Regions from separate parts of the Desulfosarcina variabilis str. Montpellier genome, predicted to be linked through region 1. Evidence: riboswitches for the same ligand, from Rfam matches in the RefSeq annotation. Region 1 holds a riboswitch; each other region holds the start of a gene.
The links. A riboswitch is a leader RNA that binds a small molecule or an ion and turns the genes downstream of it on or off. The one in region 1 is predicted to bind cobalamin.

Region 1 (7,639 bases):
AAAATTGTGCTGGGGGTCAAGGAAAAATTAAGGATTTGTGTCTCAATCAAATGTCATAACGCAATCCCAAATAAAAACTCCGTCCGGGCATGGGGTATCCACTGATGTAGGCATAGTCCTGGTTGAATAGGTTGGAGATGTTTCCTTTGAGAGTAAGCGATCCCCACCGGTCGGAAGTGAGAAGGGTCTTCGAGATCGTCAGGCTGCCCACGGTTGCAGAACCGAGGGTAATGATTTCCGGATCATTGGGCCAAACCTGATTCTCCCAGTCTTCTACCGACTGCTGTCCGGTATAAGCAATGTTGAAGTTCACACTCACCCCCTTCCAGTTGGTGAAGTCGATCCCATAGGAAGCGTTCCAATCCGGCGTGTATTTGAGGTCTTCTCCAGTCGTATCATCCTCGTATTGGGTCAGGTAGGTAAACCGGATATACGGACGCAGTTGAAATTCCCAATTGTATATTGCGCCAACGTCGATATTGAGCTCACCCTCGATGCCGGCGATGGTAGCCTCACCCAGGTTGTCCCAGGAACTGATCCCCCCCGGAAGGGAAACGTATTCGATCTTGTCTTTATAATCGGTATAAAAATAAGTCGCACTGACGGAAACGCCACTGTTGTAAAAATCGATACCGCCCTCCCAGGTTGAACTCTCTTCGGGCGAAAGATTTGGATTGCCTTGGATTTGGGCACCGGTAAAGACGTCAATGTAATCCGCCGCCAGCTGATTGGCGCCGGGCATCACAAAAGCCTGGCCGTAGTTGGCCCTGACCTTTAACGATTCGGTAATCAGATAGGCCAGCCCTAAATTGGGTGAGAAATGGCTATCTTCCTCTTTTCCGCCCTGTCCCCTCTTGATCTGCACCTCATAGCTGTCGTAACGCCCGCCTGCCGAGATGATCAAGCGCTCGTCCAGCAATAGTCCCTTGGCCAGCAGAAAACCGGCCGGATTGTCGTAAGTGGACAGTTCGGGTGTCGCCGTCGACTCGATGTCGTAATTCACCCAGTCCACGCCACCGGTGATCGTGACGAAATCCAGGTCGGCCGACAGCTGAGCCTGGGCGCCCTTACGTTCGGTGATCGTGTCGTTGATATAAGACCATGCCGGAGAAGTATATTTATCTTTGTCCTTACCCGCAAAATAGCGCAGCTTCCATGAAAAACGCTCTTTTGCAGTCTCTCCGTCATAGATGGCGTCCACCGTGTAGTTGGATTTGTCCAGGTAGCTGTCCAAATCGTTCTGGCTGAGATAGGAAGGCGATCCGGTTTCATCCACCGTGAAATTGGTGTAGATCATCCCCAACCGGTGGTTGGGATTGAAACGGTACCCCACATTGACACTGATACTTTCCTCTTCATCAAAACCGGTATTTTTGTATGTTTCGCCGTCGGCCGTCTGGTAATCCTCCATGGTTGCGCGGGAACCTGCGACGGAAAAATCCAATCCGTTGCCTTCTCCTTGGATACCAAGCGAGCCTTCCTCGTAACGCCAGCTGCCCAACGTCCCCTCTACGAAGCCCGCGTTGGGGCCCTCACCTTGACGGGTAATGACGTTGATGACGCCGCCCACCGCGGCCGATCCATACTGTACCGAAGCCGGCCCGCGAATAATTTCCACGCGCTGAACGTTTTTGGTCATGATCTTGGCCACGTTGCCGGTCCCGGCACGTCGGCCATCCAAAAGAATCAGGACCTTGCTGGTCAGGTCGTTTCCAGTGGTGTCGGTACGAAATCCGCGAATGCCGACAGAGGTGAGTGCCCCCGGGTATTGCCTGACGGCAAATCCCTGCTCGGCCAGCAGTTCTCCCAAATCCCTGGCGGGGGACTGGTCGATGTCTTCGCTGTCGATAATGGTAACATCATTGGTCAGCGTCTTCTGCTCTTCTTCCACCCGCCCGGCAGTGACCACCATCTTTTCCAATGTAAAAGCGGTTTCGCTGAGGTTCTCCCCTTCGTCGGCCAGGGCCAAGCCAGTCATCAGTACTGAAAACACCAAGCCTAATCGGATACAACGCGTCACCATGTCTACTCCTCCTTTGGTTTGAGCTCATATTACTGTCCGGAGGAACAAAAAAAACCCCGGACCGATGAATGCATAGATCCGGGGATATCCCTTGTTTTACCCACGGTGTGTTGATATAGGCCTGACACCGTCCTCGTGTACAAAACCCCATCTGGTTCAGGCAGGTCTTCTGACTCTCGGATCACCCTCCCGGCCGCGCCTTCCCAACAATATCTATCGTCAGTGGCAAAGTGGCGGCGGTCGTCCCCGATTACAGCGGCGGGCCCGTCCCCGAATTCAACGGGGTTCCCTTTTCAGCTCGTTTTGAGCACCTGAACAAAACATTTCTGATGAACTCGTAAAAAGTCGCCAACATGCTGTTTTTTCTGCAAATTGCCAACTTTTCGTCTCAGATGGGACAACCGTCGAAAACTGAACATTTCGACCTTTTACGAGGATATGCTAATTTCATAAATAAAAAAGGCTTTGGCAGTCAAGAACAAAATGGTCATCCTCTGTTGAAAAGGATATTTCTGATTTTTCTCAATCTTTCTTATGCAACAGTGAGGCTAAGCAGTCGACAACGGCCAGTTCTTCCTTTGCCTTGGTTTCAAACAAGACGCGATCCGGACAGACAACCGCACTTTCCCCGGCGATTGGGTTGCCGTTGTAGGTACCGACTCTTGATACTTTTACGACGACTGCGCCATGTTTCGCCGCAATACGCTTGGAAACGGGGTGGCCGGAGGGGCCTGAATGCGGCGGTTGGATCAAGGCAACGGTGGGCAGGAAAACCATCTTTTTTCCAGAGGCGATCCGGTCGGTCGTTTGTTCATGAAGACAATCGGCACAGATCATAAGTCCGGCCCGTCCGAAAGGTGTCTGAAACGAAACAATTTCCGAACCGGGCAGAATCCCCATGTCCACTTCATCCGGAGTGATATGAATCTTTCGATACTTGGCCACCATATCACCGTGATGAAAAACGAAACAGGTATTGTAAAACCCTTGGGGGGTTCGTTCAAGAACGCTGCCCCCGATGATAAATCCCTCAAAATGAGCACTGGCATCACAGAGCATCTCCAGCGCCGGCTGGCCCGTTTCGCGCCAATGATCCACCAGCGCCTGGTGCTGAAAATAATCGCCGCCCGGCATAGCAAACAGTTCAGGAAGGACGAAAAAATCCGCCGGCTGGCGCACGATGGCATCATGGACATGTTGGATATTTTTTGAGGCGTCTCCCTTGTCCGCAGTTTGAAAAATAGCAATTCGCATGGTTTTTTGCGTTCCTTTTTTAAAGTGAATCGATCTTCCATTTGGGCTGCCATTTCTCCACATCCTTGGCGGTCATCACATCCACCTTGGCGCCCTGGAACGCCTCGGTGACCTCGCCCATGGCCTCTTCCATGTCGCCTTCGATCATCAGGGCAATTTCCTGGACGTCCGCCAAAAGCTCGTCATCGGCCGCCCACAGGCCGCGGCTTTCGGCTTCCATCAGCCGCCGGGTGATCTCCGCAAGGGCGTATGGGTTGTTTTTCCGCAGCCACTCGAGATTCTCCTTGTCACGGATGTAGGTTTGAACCACCTCGTCGAAAAACCACTTTTCCACCTGATGGGTGGTGGCACTCCACTTGAACAGGTTGTTGACCCGGCTCGATACGCCGCCGGCGCCCTTGTAGCCGTGATCTTTCTGATTCTCGATCCAGTTCTTGTTGAACAGCTTGGCGCGCACCGATGTGGTAATGTCGTCTTTAAGATCACGCACGGACAGGTCGCCCTGGGCATTGGTGTCGGCCCAGTACAGTTTGGCCCGTTTGCCGCTGACCGCCTTGGCGGCCACGCTCATGCCGCCCAGAAAACCGGTGTAGCACCCACAATCCACCAGATCGTATTCGGGCGAGTATTGCCGCATGTAGGAGACGTCCAGACGCTTGAGGATTGGAAAATACAAATATTGTTAATACCATCATTTGACGATCAGTATTTTTTGGTCGCCATGATTTGGTACTTTTTGGTGGTTCGCCACTGAACAGGAGAAAAACCGACCTCACCTAATATTGAGAATAGCTCGGACGCGGTATGGCACATTTCCTCAGAACCGTTCACGGCATTTTTCATATCCCATAACAGTGCGGCCACCGGGCCTTGACGCTTGTGGTCCAGCATGCTGCGCACACTGACCAACAGCCCACCTGGCGCCAGGGCGTCATGGATGCGGGTAAAATAGTTAACCAGATGGGTTTTATTGCCAAAAGAGATAAAGGACTCGAAAACAATATCGAAACCGTGGGCAAAACGATCGACGCCTTGCTGCCCGACGGCCGTGGTGATTCTGTTTGGCATACCGTAGGCGGCGATATACTTGGCCGTTACATCGGTCATCCCGGGTTGATCGAACACCACTGCCGACAAACGGGGATTCTCTTTGCACATGGCGATGGCGAACAGACCGTGGGCGCCGCCGATATCCAGCAAACGGCGCGCGTTGTCGAACCCGGGCAGCGCAGTCACAAGGTTGACCATCTCCTGTAGCCGGCCCACCAAACGGGAGTTGGCCATCGTATGGGTCATCTCTGGCTTATAGGTGCGTGCTTTCTTTTCAACTAGTTTCGGGCTATTGATGATGCGATCAGTTGCCCCTGAAGACAGTTGGGCATTGCCCCTCAGGTAGTCCAACGAACCGCTGGGGAAATAGTCGTCTACAGCTGTAAAAAAGGCCGTTGTTTCCTCGGTATTGCAATAGCCTTTGTTAGTTTTGACGACAAAGCCCAAGGTCTCGAGCACGTCAAGCAGTTTTTGGGTCATCCCGGCATGGGTCCCGGCGCGTTTGGCCAGCAGTGCGGCAGACTGTGGCGTGGTCAGCCTATCGAACAGTTTGAGTTCGATAGCGGTCAAAAACACCCGATACTTCATAAAACGACGATTTGTAAGACGGGATTCTTGTACAGGGTTCTTCATCAAAGGGAGTTGCTCTTTCAATTGTCTCATCGTTTCCTCATAAAAAAACCCCGTTTCCTTTATGGGCACGAGGTTTCCATTATTTATCCCAGTAAAACTGACAACATTATAAATGGCTCTACTTATTAGGCATTTTATACAACTTACGTCACAGTCAGGTTTTTCTGGTTCAACTCCCTTTTCAACGACCTTCCCATTCAATCCAGCAAGAGCACCTGTGGACAATTTCTCATATCAACAAATTGAGTTTTTAGAAAAACAAACCCATATTGTCAATACCATCCTTTTGGCAAATCGTTTCCATGTGGAAACAGGTAATTTTTTCGGGAAACAAAAATGTCGGGCTAATTGAGCATTTTTGGATGGACATTAGAGACGGATGGCTGCGCCCAGTTTATCCGTTACGCATCGTCATCTCCGATTCTTTCAAGTTCGCTTTCCGCCTCAAGGTAAATATCCCGCAGCTTTTGCAGCGTTTCCTGATCCGTCTCCCAGAATCCGCGCTCATGCGCTTCCAGAAGGCGTTCGGTCATTGCATGCAGGGCCTAAGGGTTGTTTTCTTCGATCCACTGTCTGTTTTTTTCATCAAAGAGAAAATGCTCAGCAAAGGCCTGGTACTGCCAGTCATCGGCCGCGTCGGAGGTAGCATCCCAACCAAAAGTATATTCGATGATTTTCGTTATTTCCTGGGCACCACGATATCCATGGGGTTTCAATCCTTCCATGAATCGCGGATTTAAGACGCGGCTTCGATAAATATATCTCATCTCTTCCGCCACCAGACGGTTTTTGACCCGTTTCGGATCGGAGGCGTCACCGATAAAGGAAACCGGATCTTTCCCGCCATAGGCCTTCACGCAGACATTCATGCCGCCCAGGAGCTGGTAATAGTCAGCTGCTGAACCGGTGTTCTTTTCAGTGTGATCCAACGCCTGGCCATGTCGGCAATTCATTCCGGGCGTCCGGGTATGGGCATCGCGACGCGTTTTGCCGCATCATTTATCCTGATGGTGGACAGCGCAATGGTAATGATCTGTCATTCAAATTCCGGCCAGATGATTCCTGCCATAATGTCCATGGCATTGAGGCCGACAAGGTCGTTTTTCCAATGCTCATGGGTTCTGTGGACCGTTATCGCATGAAGCAAGGGTGTTCATGCCTTTTGCTTCAATGGCCTCGATCAGGGCGTTTATCGGAAGGGAATTTCTATCCCGCTCCGGCATGAGTATCCCATATGTATATAATCTTCATTTGTTCTCCATGAGTCGAAGCAATCACCGTCATGCCCGCATTGAATCGATTTTCCATTTGGGCTGCCATTTTTCCACATCCTTGTCGGTCATCACATCCACCTTGGCACCCTGGAACTCTTCGGTGACCTCGCCCATGGTCTCTTCCATGTCACCCTCGATCATCAGGGCGATCTCCTGAACGTCCGCCAAAAAGTCCTCATCGGCGGCCCACAATCCGCGGCTTTCGGCTTCCATCAGCCGCCGGGTAATCTCCTCCAGGGCATAGGGGTTGTTCTGCCGCAGCCACTCAAGGTTTTCCTTGTCGCGGAGGTAGGTTTGAACCACCTCGTCGAAAACCCACTTTTCCACCTGATGGGTGGTGGCGCTCCACTTGAACAGGTTGTTGACCCGGCTCGATACGCCGCCGGCGCCCTTGTACCCGTGATCCTTCTGATTCTCGATCCAGTTCTTGCTAAACAGTTTGGCACGCACCGATGTGGCGATATCATCCTTGAGATCACGCACCGACAGGTCGCCCTGGGCATTGGTGTCGGCCCAGTAAATCTTGGCCCGTTTGCCGCTGACCGCCTTGGCGGCCACGCTCATGCCCCCCAGAAAACCGGTGTAGCATCCGCAATCCACCAGATCGTATTCGGGCGAGTATTGCCGCATGTAGGAGACATCTAGGCGCTTGAGGTTGTCGGCATAAATCTGGTGGGCCTGCATGCCGGCCACCCGCGATCGTTTGCCGCCGTGGTCCGAGCCATAGGCGTACCCGGCCCAGTTGATGTAAGTTTCGGCCAGATCGTCATCGGTTTCCCAGGCCGACGCGTCGATGGCCAGCCCCACTCCGGTGCCGGCCGTGCCCGGCGCCGACGAAAACACCCGGAAACTGGCCATACGCCGGATCTCGCTTTCGGACAGGTCGCTGCCCACATCCTTGAGCAGTTCGTCCATGCGCTCCCGGGTGTGCTTGAGGATAGCGTTGCGCTCATAGGGTTCGTCCAGGCGCCCGGCCGTGTAGGCGGCCTCGTCAAGCAAATCAGCGAAATGCGGCACCATGTCCCGCAGGATGCTGCTGGTCTGGATGACCACATCCACCCGGGGCCGGGGGATGGTCCGGCCGTCGTCAAGATCAATGGTGAGATCGTCCAATTCGATAGGTTCCACACGCACAATCCTGCCGTTGGTTCCCCATCGCGGCGCCATGCCCATCAGGTACAGAATCTGGCAAAACACCTCACCGTCCGATTTAAATGCATCGATGCTCCACAGGCTGACACCCACGCTTTCCGGAAAGGTCCCCTCCTCGGCCAGATACTTGCGCAACAGGTTGTCGGCCAGCTGCCGTCCCACCTTCCAGGCGGCCCGGGTGGGCATGGCCAATACATCGCTGGTGAAAAAATTGCGGCCCGTAGGCAGGGTCTGAGTCTTGCCCAGGGCCAGT
Region 2 (7,639 bases), 3.7 Mb from region 1:
TTTCTTGCCGATGGATGATTGAAAGGTGTGGATGAGCCAGTTCATTAAAGCCTCCCTTGGGCGTCAGGTATATGGCAATGGGCGCAAAACAATGAAGATGAAACCGAGCCTTGCGGTCAGCTGTAAATGGGCGACTGATGCTTTAGAGCCTGCTTGGTAAATCCTTCTAAGGCCCGCTAACGGCGTTGGAAACTGTCTCAAAATGCTCACGTATTGCATATATGCTCCGCTTTTGAGCCACTTTCCGCCTTGTTATCGGGCCTGATCCAGACTTCCAAAACAGGCGCTTAGGGGCGATTTCATTTTCATCGTGCGAAGCGCTAAAACGTTTTCAATAGTTCAACCAGTTCCTTGACGGCATCCGCCGAATGATATAGGGCCTTTTGCTCATCGGCGGTCAGCTCGATTTCGATCACCGTTTCGATCCCACCGGCGCCCAGTTTCACCGGTACGCCGATGAAGAGATCGTTGATCCCATATTCTCCCTGCAATAGCGCTGCGCAGGGCAGGATCTTCTTCTTGTCCTTGAGGATCGATTCAGTCATTTCCACGGTGGCCGAAGCCGGGGCGTAATAGGCGCTGCCGGTTTTGAGCAAGGAGACGATCTCAGCGCCCCCATTGGCCGTTCGTTCCACCAGTGCCTGGATGCGATCGGCGGAGATTAGCTCGGTGATGGGAATACCCGCGACGGTGGAGTAGCGCGGCAGGGGCACCATCGTATCGCCATGTCCGCCCAGGACGAAGGCGTGGGTATTTTCCACGGAAACCTTCAGTTCCATGGCGATGAAAGCCCGAAAACGTGCCGAATCGAGAACCCCAGCCATGCCGATTACCCGGTTTTTGGGAAAGCCACTGGCTTCATGGGCCACATGGCACATGGCGTCCAGGGGATTGCTGACAATGATCAGGATCGAATTGGGTGCCTGATGGCTGACTTCGGTAACCACGCAGCGCATGATCCCGGCATTGGTCTTGATCAGATCGTCGCGGCTCATTCCCGGTTTGCGCGGGATGCCCGCCGTGATGATAACCACATCCGAATCCTTGGCCGCATCATAGCCGTTGGTTCCGGTCAGTTTGGCATCATGTTTTTCAATGGGCGCGGCCTCGGTCAAGTCCAGGGTTTTTCCCTGAGGAACGCCTTCGACAATATCGATTAGCACCACGTCACAGAGTTCTTTTTCGGCCAGGCGCTGCGCGGCGGTGGCGCCCACATTGCCGGCTCCCACAACGGTTACCTTTTGATGCATGTGATCGTTCTCCTTCGTTTGAGTATTGTTCAACGTTTAAATAACTGATCGGTAAAAACCCAATTACGCGTCTTATGCCTTACCAGGGCAAAAAGGTCACTTTCGCCAGAGTTCAAGGTGGGGGTTGAGAAATGGGGGTCTATCGGTGGCAGGGAAATGATAGATCCGCTTCAGGAGGAATGAATCCAAGTTTAACGACGGGCGTCGCGCGGGCACTTATCAATCCACCGGCAAGCCCCCATTCCTCTCCCCTTCACGAAGGCTTCGACCTTCTTTTAATCACTACTTAAGCCTGTTAAGACGCTGGGTACCTCCGTTATATAATCAAGTTGGGGTGTCAATGGCGTATGGTTCCTTCTGATTTTCCACCATGGCAAACCGTTTATTATTTCTCACCAACGTTAATCAACCCATGATTTTACATGCAGGTGCTAAAAATCGGGCGCTCGCTTAAAAAATTAAATATTGTTAGCCTGGTGGGTTTAAAGAAGGAGGCGATTGACAGGATTATGCCTTTATTGTATGGATAAAGACGAAGCGCACTCCACCACCGGAGGCTTCACAGGGAAAGCAGCTTGGATACCTTGCAGGGGATTGAGCTGCTTTCCCTACCAACCTTTTTTAAAAAAAATTTATTTCCTAAATTTAAACGGTCATTTTTAGCCTATTTTATTTCTCACCAACGTTAATCATAAAAGGGATTTGAGGGCCTCAAAGGAATCGACAGCGCTCGTTGGATCACCGATTCTCGAGTAATTATGGGAATCGATCCAAATAAGTTGGGGAGAGTTCTTCATCATATTCATTTTTGCATTCTTTAATTTCTTTTTTCACCACCAAATTCGGCATTACTCAAATAAAAAAGCCACAAAATCAACCCCCCATTACAAAAAGGAAACCTTCATGGCTTACATTGTTATTACAAGTTCTTTTTAATTGTTACGAATGAACGAAGTAAAGAAGGCTTCGACCTTCTTTTAATCACTACTTCTCTTAATTTATCGAATACGGAATGTCAAGTTCTCATTGCAACCGGTCGAACGATTTTCCCGATTTCATCATTTCAAAGCAGGATAAGCAGTAAACCTGATTACCGTATTCAACAGCATGTATAATGCAAGTAAAAAAAGTCTGCGGCAGAAAGCGCCATATCATAGTCGATACACAGGGGCGGATCATCGGAATAACTGTCCATCTTGGGTTTTGATAGCGTGGACACACATAATCGCGCGAACCCCTGGCGCACTTGGACCTGTTGCGCTGAATGACATTCATCGTACGCCTACAATTTCCTATTCGTGGATGGGCAATAGGTAGTATAAGCGTCAGTCTCTCAACTCGTATACCGGAAACATGGATTCGCCTTTTGGATGATGGTCCGTACGATACAGGCACCCTTTCTCCTGCAACCGAAAGTCAGGCGTATCGCTGGTTCCCAATGTGTGGTGGATGGTCCGGAAAACCAGGCCATCCGATCGCAGCGCGTAGTCAGGAGATTCTGACCACCCCAGTTCATGATCTACCGTGCGGTAGAGTTTCCCATCCTGAATAACATAGACCGGAGCATTGGATTTTCCGCCAGGGTAGGATTCCGTCCGATAAATTTTTACTGGACATTTCAGGGACATGGCAATTCTCCTTTGTCGTGGCATAGACAATTAATTATCTAATATTTAAAGACAAAGTACTTAACATGGTTCTTGAACGATATTGTTCATCATGGAGAAATTACCGAAAAGCATGGTGGATGGTGCGCTTGGATAGTGTGATAAAAAAGGGAAGCTTATGGCGGGTTGATAATTGCTAAAGCCACATCTGGATCAACATAAATATTATCTTGCAGACAGTTGAATCCGTTTACAACCCGTTAATTCCGCCCCATCACTGTACACCGCAGCTGGTCGGTAATCAGCAAGGCAGGTCTTCTGGCTTTCGGTTCAACCTACTCTCTGCTCCTTCCCGTCCGATTTTTTCTGGACAGTGGCTGTGGCAGATTTCGTCACCGATCACAGCGGCGGGACCACTCCCGATTTGCACGGGATTCCCTATTAAGCAATTGTGGCACCTTACATGAACCATTTACTGCTCCAATTCAAGACAATTGTCAAGAACAAGTTTTTATAAAAAATGCCTGGGATTCAATCACCATTGTCATTGGCTGCTTATCTCATTTATATTATGCTGCTTACTCGAATCTGCCGTTTCGATTTTTGTCATGCGCCTCTATGATCATGCTGGCAAACATGTCATTACATTTCCACCATACGCGAACACCGGCCATGCCCTTCTCGTCGAAAAGAATCGTCAGACGCTTCAGAATAAACGAATGGGGGTGGGTACGGCTTTGTCGCGGCAGAGTATTTCACCTCCGAAGACACTTTAATACGAAAATGGAGGAGATAGGAAGCTATTGAAGAACGGGGCAAGACTGTAACCGGAGGAAAAAGAGAAAAGGCGCTTTTTGGGAAGATCACTATCATGCTACGGCCGTCGAGACCGGGGAGCATCTACTGCACAACATCGTATATGTTGACATGAACATGGTTCGGGCAGGTGTGGTCAGCCATTCGAAACAGTGGCCGCACGGTGGGTACAACGAACTACCTAGTGTCCGTCCAGAAATAGGAAAATTTGGTCGAGATCAAGGCGTACGAAAAATTTTACCACAGGCGCCCGAAGGAAGTGCCCTTGGGGTACATATAGTTGATATTCCGAGGATAAAATTTTTCGCGCAACGCCGATATCGGGCGAATGCTAAGACAAAAATAGTGTAACGGCCTACCTCGCCTATGCGGCAAAAGTGTAACGGTTGGTTCTACTATCCCGCAGCGATACCCCGCCCCAAAAATGAATAAACGTACCCCGCCTACCCCGCTGTAATAGCTCCCGTTGGCAATCGTCTTTTCTGCAGTTCTATTGTAAACCGTAATGGGGCATTCGTATGGTCCAGGAAAATGAAGAGAAAGCCCGGAACTATCCCTTCCGGGCTTTCAAGGTGAACTCCGTATCAAGGCCGGATGTTCAATATGTAAATTACTTTAAACTCCGGCGACGTTCAAGGCCGGATGTTAAAGTTGATCCAAATATCCTGTCGTTGGTGCAAAAACGTTTTTTGTATGTGCCGGCGCTGCTTTCGTGGGCATGCTTATTGTTGCGATGCATGCCGCATCGCCGGTCGTCTCCAGTCCCGCCGAAAAGCGCAGCGACGCTACCGTCAAACCCCAAAAGGCAAAAAGACCCACTGTTTGGCCGAAAACCGCCGGCGGCATCGGAAAATCAATCCACCTTCAAAAAATATGGATGATCATACTACTACAGGCCCTTGGCAATGGGGTACGGTCCTGTCACGGGAAGAAAATCCAGTACATTTTCGCATAGGTTCTCGATGCCGCTGCCATTTTTGCGGTCGAACAGGTGAAATTGTCAGCCATTTTCCTCGCCGTGGCTATGGGTAAGATCTTTTTCACAGAATTTTTCACGCAGATAAGGAGGCATTATCATGAAACGACGGTTTACAGGGGGAGAGCTGTTTCAACTGCGCAATCGAATCCCGGTTGACTGGCTGATCAAAGAACAGCTTCATATTCCATCTAAAGTGATCGAAGGTATTTTCCGGTTCCTATGCCCGCTGTGCAATGAATTTCAAACCGCGACCAACCCCAAGACCAATCTTGCCAGGTGCTTTCTTTGCGAGAAAAACTTCAACCCGATTGATTTGGTCATGACCGTGAAAGGTCTTGGATTCGTTGACAGCGTTAAATATTTGCATACCCTTTTGCCTGACACACCGGATACACCTACAGACCAGCGGCTAAAATTGAATCAACTGCTGGGCGATATCGGGAAACGGATGAGCATCGGGTAAACAGATGGCTGATAATCGACTCATCCAATTGGAAGATATCATCGCTGCCAATCAACACCATTTTTACCAAACCGGTAAGGCATTAAAGCAGATTCGTGACGATCGATTATTTCGCGATTTGCTGTTCGAGTCGTTTGAAGCCTATGTCAAACAACGATGGGATATGGCCCGATCCCAGGCATATCGCCTGATTAAGGCCGCAAATGTCATCGACAATTTGTCCCCAATTGGCGACGGCATCCTTCCGGAAAATGAATACCAAGCCAGGGTCTTAGCGCGTTTTACAAAAGAGGATCAACGCAATATTTGGCGTGCATTTATCGCATCCGGCATGGCGCTTACGGCCAAAAATATTCGAAAGTTGGCCTACCAAGCCTCAAAAAACAAGCCCGTCAAAAAAGCGAATGCGCCCATGGTCGATATCATCAGCGCTGACTATAAAGCGGCTGTAATGGCCATGCTGGAACAGATTCGGTCGGCGCAAAACGACGATTGGCAAACGACCTCCAGACAAACTGCTTTATTCTGGCTGAAAGTGATGAAAGAGAAAATCATACATCATGAAAGACAAAGACTTTGAACGGCTGCCCATGGACGAACGTTTTCTGATCTTGCTGCACAAAAAGATCATGGACAAGACCGGCAGCGCCAAACGCAGGGCCAAAAAATATTACATGGATCAGTACCGTAAGACCGGCGTCATTCCCAAACCACTGCTGCTTGCCAGCCAAGGCATCATGGAAGGCAGAAAGTGCAGCGGCCGCCGCCGGGTCTTAACCGAAAAAATCCAAAAAACGCTTCATCGAGATGGTCAAGGCCTCCAGCGATCCATTGGACGATCGTTTTGTATTTATCACCCGCCATGGACGAACCATCAAAAATTACCACGCCTGGCTCGAACAAGAGTTCAACCGCAAAATTTCACTTGGCGCTTTAAGGCGTTTTGCCAGGCAAGCCCACCTCAAGGTCTATCTGGAAAAACCGGACTTCGAGGAAGAGGCGGATCCCGGCGTCTGCTTTCAGGACGAACCGGTTTTCGACTTGATTCAGATGGACGGGTGCAAATTTCGCTATTTAAAGATTCGCTGGGGCAAGGGCGCCTGGGCCAAGCCCCAGGTGATCGAGTTTTTTTGACACCGGATCACGCTTCATGCTCGTGCTTGAAGCCTATTTTAGCGAAAGCAGTCTAAACGCGGTGGACCTGTTCGAGTAAATTTTTGGTGAGCACCCCTTTCCCGCAAAAAAAGATACGGCTGAGACCGGACAATGCAAAGGGTTTTGTCAACCTGAAACGCCCCATCAACGAACTGAACATCAAGTTTTCATTGCCAGGCGGGTTTTATCTGCAACCGGACTTCTCACGCATCCATGCGCCCAAGGACAAAGCACATCTGGAGTCATCCCATCGCAGCATTCATCATTTTGAAATGCGGATCATCAAGCATTTTGAAGATCGCATCGCCAAGACGGAACCGGGCTATATCTACAGAAACGGCAAGAAGGAAAAAATCACCGTCACCTATCTTGACATCGATCTTGAAACGCTGCGCCAAAGCGACCTGCTCGAATCCTATCGCCGGCAGCACAATGAGCAAAAGCACTATTATTCTGTGAACGGTAAAACATCGGCCTGGGTGCCGAAGGAAAAATTTGACGCCGGCCTTGCCCAGTGCGAACGGTTAACGTTCGGTGCGGATGACGTACGCCATTTCGCCAAATACGGCTATGACAAGATCAAGGCCACCGTGGGAGCGAAAGGCATCATCACCTTCAATAATCAGACCTACCATGTGGCCGTTGGTGCACAACACTTCAGCCGCCACAAGAGTACCAAGGTGTATATCTCCGATCTTGGCGACAAGCTGTTCATCTTCGAGCATAAAGAAAACGGTATCTTGCTGGGTGAAGCGCTGCGACGGGAACCCTACGAAAAGCCGGTCAACCAGGCAGTTGCCGAACCCAACGCGGTCGAATTGATCAGCGCTTATCTGCAGGAGAAAAAGATGGCGGTGGATAGGCCACGATTGATTGACATCCACCTTCGGGGCTTGACCCTCGATGCCGCCAAAGCCATCTACCGACAGAATCGAAAACGATATATCGCTTACGCGATCAAACTACGCCAGCCTGACGCCATCACCGGCAAGGCGCTTTTCAATGCGTTCATTTTGGATTGCGAAAGACAATTGTCAAACAACCCTTTGGTTGAGTATGCCCCATGCAGCGAAAACAAAGTTTTATAAATGACAAGCGCCGAGTATCCTATCTGTCCGCGGTATACAACCGGATCTACCGGGGACAGAGCGTATTGATCGAGGGCGAATATGGCGTCGGGAAAACCCGTTTTCTTGAACTGCTCAAACCCAAAAAGCTTCAAGGCGTATGGGTCGAGTCGCTTTGCAATGTGCATGAAATTTTGGCTTCCATCCTTCAAGGGCTGAACTACGAAGCGGTGGCTACTTACCAACGCACCCACCACCATTTGAAACTGATCAGAAGCCTGACCGACTATTACATCGTCATC
Region 3 (7,639 bases), 4.8 Mb from region 1:
GGGAAGTGATGCAACCATCGGCCGTATCATCGACCTGATCCAACATGCCGAAAACAGCAAAATTGAAAGCACGCGAATTGTCGACCGCTATGCAGGCTATTTCACACCGATCATTCTGACGATTGCAGCATTGACCTACTTTTTCACCCGGGACATTAACCGTGCCATTACCGTATTGGTGGTGGGCTGCCCCTGCTCGTTTTTGTTGGCTGGTCCGGTTGCGACTGTCGCGACCGTGGGCCGGGCAGCCAGATCCGGTATGATGATCAAAGGCGGCCGCTACCTTGAAAAAATCGCCCAGGCCCGATCTTTTTTCTTTGATAAGACCGGCACCCTCACCGCCGGTAAACCGGTTATCACGACAATCCGGCCGGCGGACGGATTTACCCAAGAGAAATTATTGGCGATGGCTGCCGCCGTGGAACAGGGAAGCACCCATCCCATCGCCCATGCGATTTTGAAAAAAGCGGCCAAAATGGGACTTGAAAAGAAAAAAGCCATTGACGTGGCCGCTGTTCCCGGCTCCGGTGTCAACGCCATGGTCGACGGCAGCGTTGTATCAATGGGTGCCGGCAAAACCGACAGTGCCACAGGTGAAACCATCGTTCAGGTTACAATAGATGGAAACCATGCCGGTGAAATCGCCATGCTCGATCGCGTCCGACCCGATGTGGCAGAGACAGTGAGTCAACTCAAGGCACTGGGGGTAACCCGGATGTCCATTCTATCTGGAGATTCAAAAAACGCTGTGAAGCGAGTTGCCGATGAGATCGGCATCACCGATTACCATTACCGTTTAAAACCCGAAACAAAAATGGGAATCATTCAAAAAACGAATTCCCTTGATACGGTCTTCGTCGGCGACGGCATGAACGATGCCCCTTCCCTTAAAGCGTCGGCGGTAGGCGTTGCCATGGGCCTGCGTGGGTCTGACATGGCCCTTGCCACCGCCGACATCGTGTTGATGAAGGACCGTATCTCGCTACTGCCGTTTCTGATTCGTTTAAGCCGGAAAATGACACGAACGATCAAAATCAATGTCATCATTAGCCTGGGCATAAACCTGGTTGCCATTTGTCTTGGAATAACAGGCCTTTTATCGCCGATTATGGGAGCCGTCGCACACAACGTCGGATCGATCCTGGTCGTTATGATGTCATCGGCAATCGCTTTTACTCGGGAAACCAATTTAAATGGTCGATCCCGTTTTAGTAGTCAATCCCGCCCCGCTTTCGATGTAATTAAAAGGGCAAACAAGATGGGGTAATCATTTTTTACCTGCGCCCTTAAGCCCTGTTCCCAGCGAACAGATTGACAAAATAGACCAATTCTAATAATTAGTCGGCGAATCGATTCGGCGCTGCATCCTTAGGTGTTCAGCCCGGCTGCAGCTGCCGGATCGGCCCGAGCCCCCAAAAGGGTAATGTATTCAGGTGTTTTAACCAAAACCAACAGGGAACTCCGTGAAAATCGGAGGCGGATCCGCCGCTGTGATCCTACCCGGCAATGTCGGGAACGCCCTCGAGCATCAGGCCACTGTTTCATAAAGCTGAAATGGGAAGGCGCTCGAAAGCGCGGGAAAGTCAGAAAACCTGCCTGAATACCTACACCGGTCATAGCTTCGGGAGTTAAGTTTGCCGGCAAATCGATACAGCCTGTCCTTCTTCGTACAAGGGCTGTGTATTCGCTCATAGCGTCTTTTCTTCAAGGCATTTGCCGTTCTCACTTTCTTCCTCATAGTTTTGACTTTGTTGCGTTCGTCAATTTTGTTTATAAACATGATCAGCCCGATCAATGGAGTGAAAGATTATGCACATATCAGAAGGTGTGCTTTCGGCACCGGTTCTCTTGAGCGGCGGCGCTCTGACAGTATTAGGCACTGCTATCGGATTGAAAAAACTGGACTATGACCATATGGCCCAGGTGGGCATCCTGTCATCGGCCTTTTTCATGGCATCCCTGATCCACGTGCCCATCGGCCCTTCCAGTGTCCATCTCCTTCTCAACGGCATCGTGGGACTGCTGCTTGGATGGGGAGCCTTTCCCGCCATCCTGGTTGGATTGGCCCTGCAGGCCATGTTTTTTCAGTTTGGAGGCATTACCGTTCTCGGGGTGAACACCTTGAATGTGGCCGGTCCGGCCGTTATCTGTTACTACCTGTTCGGCAACTTAGTAAAAAAAGATTCCGGTATGGCCCTGGTCGCGGCCTTTACCTGCGGGGCATTTTCAGTCCTGCTGACTGCCCTCATGGTCGCGATTTCCCTTCTTTTTACTGAAGAACATTTTGTTGAGGTGGCCACCCTGGTGGTAACCGCCCACCTTCCCGTGATGGTAATCGAAGGCATTGTGACTGCATTTTGTATCGGATTTCTTAAAAAGGTCAAACCGGATTCACTGCCTGGATTTTCAGGTACCCCGGGCCCCGCACCACCGTATAAGGAACGTACTTTAGCTATCGGCGCAAAAAAGCCTGAATCACGAAAACGAGCAACGCATGCTAAGTGAAGCCTTTGCCCAGGGCAAGTCCATACTCCACCGCCTTGATCCACGTCTGCGGATTGTCTTTGCCACGCTGTTTTCGTTCCTCCTGGCCGTGTCCATGGGATTTCCCACGCTGCTCGCCGGCCTGACTCTGTCCGTAATCCTGGTACTGACGTCCGGACTGCCCCTAAAGGACGTCGCCAAACGGCTGACGACCATCAACATCTTCAATATTCTGCTTTTCCTCGTACTGCCCATCACCTTCGCCCCCCCCCCTGCATTTCTTCTGGGGCCAGTGGCCTGCTCCCGGGAAGGGTTGCTCCTGGCCGCCCGGATCACACTCAAATCCAATGCCATTTTGATGGTGTTTATCGCCCTGATCGCCACCATGTCCATTGCCACCCTGGGGCATGGACTGAACCGGCTGCGCATGCCCCGGAAAATCGTCTACCTGCTCTTGATCGCTTACCGCTATGTGTTCGTACTGGAACAGGAGTACCAGCGGCTTAGCACGGCCATCCGGGTCAGGGGATTTGTTCCCGGTACCAACCTGCACACCTATAAAACCTATGCCTATCTGTTCGGCATGCTCCTGGTCCGCGCCCTGGCAAGGGCCGAACGGGTCTATCAGTCCATGCTGTGCCGGGGGTTTAAAGGAAAATTCTACTGCATCCATCAGTTTTCCTTCTCCTCCACCGATCGGATCTGGGCCGGTTATCTACTGCTAACCCTGATTTTACTGGGAGGAATGGAATGGCTGATGCCGACCCTATTTTGATTGACCTCAAGGACATCTGTTTTTCCTATCCGGGCCGGGGACGCGTCCTGAACAATTTGAACTTTTGCCTGGGCAAAGAACAGCGATTGGGCCTGATCGGCCCCAACGGCTGCGGCAAATCCACCCTCATGCATCTGCTCATGGGGCTGAACAAACCCGAATCCGGCACGATTCGAATTCTCGGCAAAACCATGCATGGAGAAACAGATTTTAGAAAGGCCCGGCGGCAACTGGGCTTTGTGTTTCAAAATGCCGATGATCAGCTATTTTCCCCCACCGTGATCGAGGATGTGGCCTTTGGTCTGCTCAACATGGGTAAATCTCCGCAAGAAGCAGTGGCACTGTCCCGGAAAATGCTTGAGTCCCTCAATCTAAGCGGATTCGAAAACCGGATCACCTACCAATTGTCCGGAGGGGAGAAGAAACTGGTGTCCCTGGCCACGGTACTGGTCATGGAGCCCCAGGTCCTGCTGCTGGACGAACCAACCACCGGCCTGGACGAGCGGACCGTTGAGCGAATCATCCGGGTGCTCAACGATCTTGATATCGCCTATGTGGTGGTCTCCCACGAATTTGATTTTCTGGCGCGGACCACAACGGATATCTACGCCATGAAAAACGGACAGATCGAATATAGATGCGGTTCTGATCAGTTTCGGGCCGCATCCTAATCTTTCAAAAAAATTCGAGGCACGGCCATCCACGATGTGACATTTCTTCCAGCCGCGCACAGAAAACAGATCACTCAAATGCGCTTGTCTTGTGGGTGTCAAACCTGTTTTTTCTTTCGCAGATGGTGTAAGAATGTGAATGAATCCGTTGTTATGGATAGCCATCAACGATCAATCACATGGGGGCACGACCTGTGAAAGAATTATCAGACCTGATCATTGAATTTTATGAAAAGCTGTCCTCGTGGGAACAATCCATTGTCGAAGGCAGCGGAATCACCTTGTCCCAGATGCACACCATAGAAATCCTCGGCGTTAACAATATGATCAAGATGAAGGATCTGGCCTCCAAAATGGGCGTGACAACCGGGACACTTACTGTGATGATCGACAATCTGGAAAAAAAAGGGCTCGTCCAAAGGATACAAAACCCGGAGGACCGCCGTTCTTACGTGATCCGATTGACCGATACTGGCAAAAAACACTACCGGCGCCACTCCAACTTTCACCTGGAACTTACCCGGGAGTGCACCAGCGGTTTTTCCGAAGCGGAAATCAAGATTTTCAGGAGACTTCTGGAAAATTTCATCAGCCAAATCTGATGAATCCGTAAAGCCTTTCCCCAACGATTATTTCCTTTTTAAGCTTGAACTGATAGCTGGTCGCGCCACATTGTTTTCATATGTATACATTTGCATATCTTTATTGACAAACGATTATATTTGAATAATTATGTCTTTACATAGACTCGAAAAGTCTTTTTGCAACTTTCCATTAAACACAAATCGCTATTAGGCCGAAGGAGTAAAATATGCCTTCAAAACAAGTGACCATCAGTGCCCGAATCTCGCAGGAGGATGCAGAATTCATCAGTCAGCTGACCATCGATGATGCCAAGACGCCCAGTGACAAACTGCGGGCGATTATTGCCGACACCAAACTGCGCTCAAACCGAAAACAGGATTACGCCAGCCGGTTGCAACACATCCAGGAACTGGTACAGCCGTGTCTGCGCAAAATTCGAAAAGCAGAGGTTGAAAACAACGTTCATTCCGAGTTAATTACTCGGTTGACCGAATGGATTCCCGATGCCCTGGCCTTCCTGCTTTCGTCTACTTCAGCACAAGATGATCAAGATCCACCCCAAGCGCTGTTTCAGCTTGAACAAGGTGTTGCCGAGCGACTGATCCGGCTCATGGAGTCGGTATTACAATTGGCCATTACCGAGCAATGCGCCTGTTACGATCCGGAAATCATGCGCACTAAAATCAAACCCGTTCTCGAACTGAGCCAGATCATCCTGGCCAAAAAATAAAAAGAAAGGACCGTTGCCATGAAAGAACGTTTGATTAACCGTATTGGCCGCATCATCAGTGGGAGCTTTAATTCTCTCGTGGACGCCATTGAGAACGCGGCCCCCGAAACGGTGATGGAAGAGGCCATTCGCGAAATCGATGCGGCCATTGACGACGTGCGTGCCGAACTGGGGCGCGTGATTGCCAACAAACATCTCGCCAACAACAGGCTGATGGCGGAAAATAAAGATCACGAGGATTTGTCCGATAAAATAGAGTTGGCTTTGGAAAACAAACGCGATGACCTTGCCGAGGCGGCGGTTGCCAGGCAACTAGACATTGAAGCCCAGATACCGGTCCTGGAAGCCACGATCAAGGATTGCGCCGACCAGGAAAAGGAGCTTGAAGGCTACGTGAGTGCCCTGTTGGCCAAAAAACGCCAGATGCAGGAAGAATTGCGGGAATACAAACAAAGCCGGGCCGACACGACGACCACAGGTGAGCCGGACACCGCCGCGTCCGGGGAGTCAAGCGATGTGGATCGCCGCGTGCGAGGCGCGGAATCGGCTTTTGAGCGCATCATGGAAAAAGCCACGGGCCTTCCCGGTGCATCGGGCAGCAGTGACCGGCAGACAGCCACCAAACTCGCCGAGCTTGAATCCATGGCCCATAAAAACAGGATTCAGGAGCGTCTGGTGGCCATTAAAAACAAAATGGAAAATGAGAAATGATCGCATTTATCCTGGCGGATCAGAATCTGCCCTTTGCCGTGGCGCTTACCCTGATGCTCTTGATCGCAGTACTTGAAGGGGTAACAACCATCTTGGGCATGGGGCTTTCCAGTATTCTTGAATCCTTGATGCCGGAAGTGGACATGGATCTGGATATCGATGCCGATATGGACGGCGCCGACATTCAGCCGTCCAGTCCGCTTACCCGAATGCTCAGTTGGCTGCGCATCGGCCAGGTACCGGTTTTGGTGCTGCTGGTGATTTTTTTGACCGCTTTCGGTCTGCTTGGCTTTGGCATCCAGTCCCTTGCCACCCGGATGGTCGGCACGTTCCTGCCCGTAACGCTGGCCGCGATCGCTGCCATTGTCCTGGCCCTGCCCATGGTACGCCTGTTGGGCGGCATGCTGGCCCGGATCATGCCCAAGGACGAAACCGAAGCGGTCGCTGAGAAGAGTTTTATCGGGCTGGTGGCGGTGATTACGACCGGCAAGGCCAGATTCGGCAGCCCGGCACAAGGGAGGCTGAATGATCGCTATGGCCAGTCGCACTATGTAATGATCGAGCCCGATGACGCCGAAGAAGAGTTTCCGCAAGGCACAGAGGTGCTTCTGGTCAGCCAGCAGGGGGCGACCTTCAGGGCGATTCAAAATACATCGGCCGCTTTGAAAAAAGAGCTTTAATACGCTTAAATTCAGATAGGAGGGAAAAACATGGGCGAACTATTTGGCATGCTCAATTTCACCAAAGTGATCTTCGTTGCCGGCACCATCCTTGTTGCCATGATCGTCATTGGTATGATCCTGGCCAGGCTGTACCACCGGGCGTCCAAAGAAGTGTCCTTCGTTCGTACCGGGTTTGGTGGACAGAAAGTCATCTTGAACGGCGGCGCTCTGGTTTTACCGGTGCTGCATGACACCATTCCGGTCAACATGAACACTTTGCGTCTGGAAGTCCAGCGGGCCAACCAGCAGGCCCTGATCACACGCGATCGCATGCGTGTGGATGTGATGGCTGAATTTTATGTGCGCGTCAAGCCCACCCAGGACGCCATTGCCAATGCGGCCCAGACCCTGGGCCAGAAAACCATGAACCCCAATGAGCTCAAGTCCCTGGTCGAGGGCAAATTCGTCGACGCCCTGCGCGCCGTGGCCGCGGAAATGGCCATGGAGGAATTGCATGAGCAGCGGGTCGATTTCGTCCAGAAAGTCCAGCAGGTGGTTTCCGAGGATCTGCTCAAAAACGGGCTGGAGCTGGAATCGGTCTCCCTGACCGGTCTGGATCAGACCGGCAAGGAATTCTTCAATCCGGACAACGCCTTTGATGCCGAAGGCCTTACCAAACTGACCGAAGCCATCGAGGAACGGCGCAAGAAACGCAATGATATCGAGCAGGACACCGAGGTAGCGGTGGCCAACAAAAACCTGGAGGCCCAGCGCAAAAAATACGACATCGCCAAGGAGCAGGAGTATGCCAGGCTGGAACAGGAACGCGAGATAGAGATTCGGCGGGCGGCCCAGGCTGCGGAAATCAAACGCGAACAGGCTGAGAAAAACCGAGAGGCCCAGCAGGCGGATATCGAGGCCAAACAAAAAGTGGACACGGCCAATATCGATGCCGAACGGGCGGTCGAAGAAGGACGCATCGAAAAAGACAAAATGCTCAAGGAAAGAGAAATCGCCAAGC

Region 2: another riboswitch for cobalamin. It lies ahead of Dvar_RS07595 (hypothetical protein); the one in region 1 lies ahead of Dvar_RS24370 (TonB-dependent receptor plug domain-containing protein).
Region 3: another riboswitch for cobalamin. It lies ahead of cbiM (cobalt transporter CbiM); the one in region 1 lies ahead of Dvar_RS24370 (TonB-dependent receptor plug domain-containing protein).

What each region holds. Positions count from the first base shown of each region.
Region 1 is NZ_CP159846.1:5,396,636-5,404,274, forward strand. Features, by position in the region: gene Dvar_RS24370 (TonB-dependent receptor plug domain-containing protein) at 47-2,023, opposite strand; cobalamin riboswitch at 2,165-2,353, opposite strand; gene Dvar_RS24375 (carbon-nitrogen hydrolase family protein) at 2,546-3,277, opposite strand; gene Dvar_RS24380 (cobaltochelatase subunit CobN) at 3,297-3,953, opposite strand; gene Dvar_RS24385 (methyltransferase) at 3,980-4,990, opposite strand; gene Dvar_RS24390 (hypothetical protein) at 5,362-5,493, opposite strand; gene Dvar_RS24395 (cobaltochelatase subunit CobN) at 5,506-5,913, opposite strand; gene Dvar_RS24400 (cobaltochelatase subunit CobN) at 6,241-7,639, opposite strand, start outside.
Region 2 is NZ_CP159846.1:1,700,610-1,708,248, reverse strand. Features, by position in the region: gene Dvar_RS07610 (succinate dehydrogenase cytochrome b subunit) at 1-45, opposite strand, end outside; gene mdh (malate dehydrogenase) at 321-1,250, opposite strand; gene Dvar_RS07600 (transposase) at 1,571-1,666, shown strand; gene Dvar_RS07595 (hypothetical protein) at 2,576-2,878, opposite strand; cobalamin riboswitch at 3,148-3,334, opposite strand; gene Dvar_RS07590 (DUF1007 family protein) at 3,436-3,606, opposite strand; gene Dvar_RS07585 (hypothetical protein) at 4,392-4,628, shown strand; gene Dvar_RS07580 (hypothetical protein) at 4,750-5,115, shown strand; gene Dvar_RS07575 (DNA methylase) at 5,120-5,695, shown strand; gene Dvar_RS07570 (hypothetical protein) at 5,923-6,249, shown strand; gene Dvar_RS07565 (hypothetical protein) at 6,336-7,358, shown strand; gene Dvar_RS07560 (AAA family ATPase) at 7,334-7,639, shown strand, end outside.
Region 3 is NZ_CP159846.1:542,462-550,100, reverse strand. Features, by position in the region: gene Dvar_RS02505 (heavy metal translocating P-type ATPase) at 1-1,267, shown strand, start outside; cobalamin riboswitch at 1,415-1,615, shown strand; gene cbiM (cobalt transporter CbiM) at 1,810-2,505, shown strand; gene cbiQ (cobalt ECF transporter T component CbiQ) at 2,495-3,259, shown strand; gene Dvar_RS02490 (energy-coupling factor ABC transporter ATP-binding protein) at 3,235-3,930, shown strand; gene Dvar_RS02485 (MarR family winged helix-turn-helix transcriptional regulator) at 4,125-4,532, shown strand; gene Dvar_RS02480 (hypothetical protein) at 4,742-5,245, shown strand; gene Dvar_RS02475 (PspA/IM30 family protein) at 5,264-5,956, shown strand; gene Dvar_RS02470 (YqiJ family protein) at 5,953-6,636, shown strand; gene Dvar_RS02465 (flotillin family protein) at 6,667-7,639, shown strand, end outside.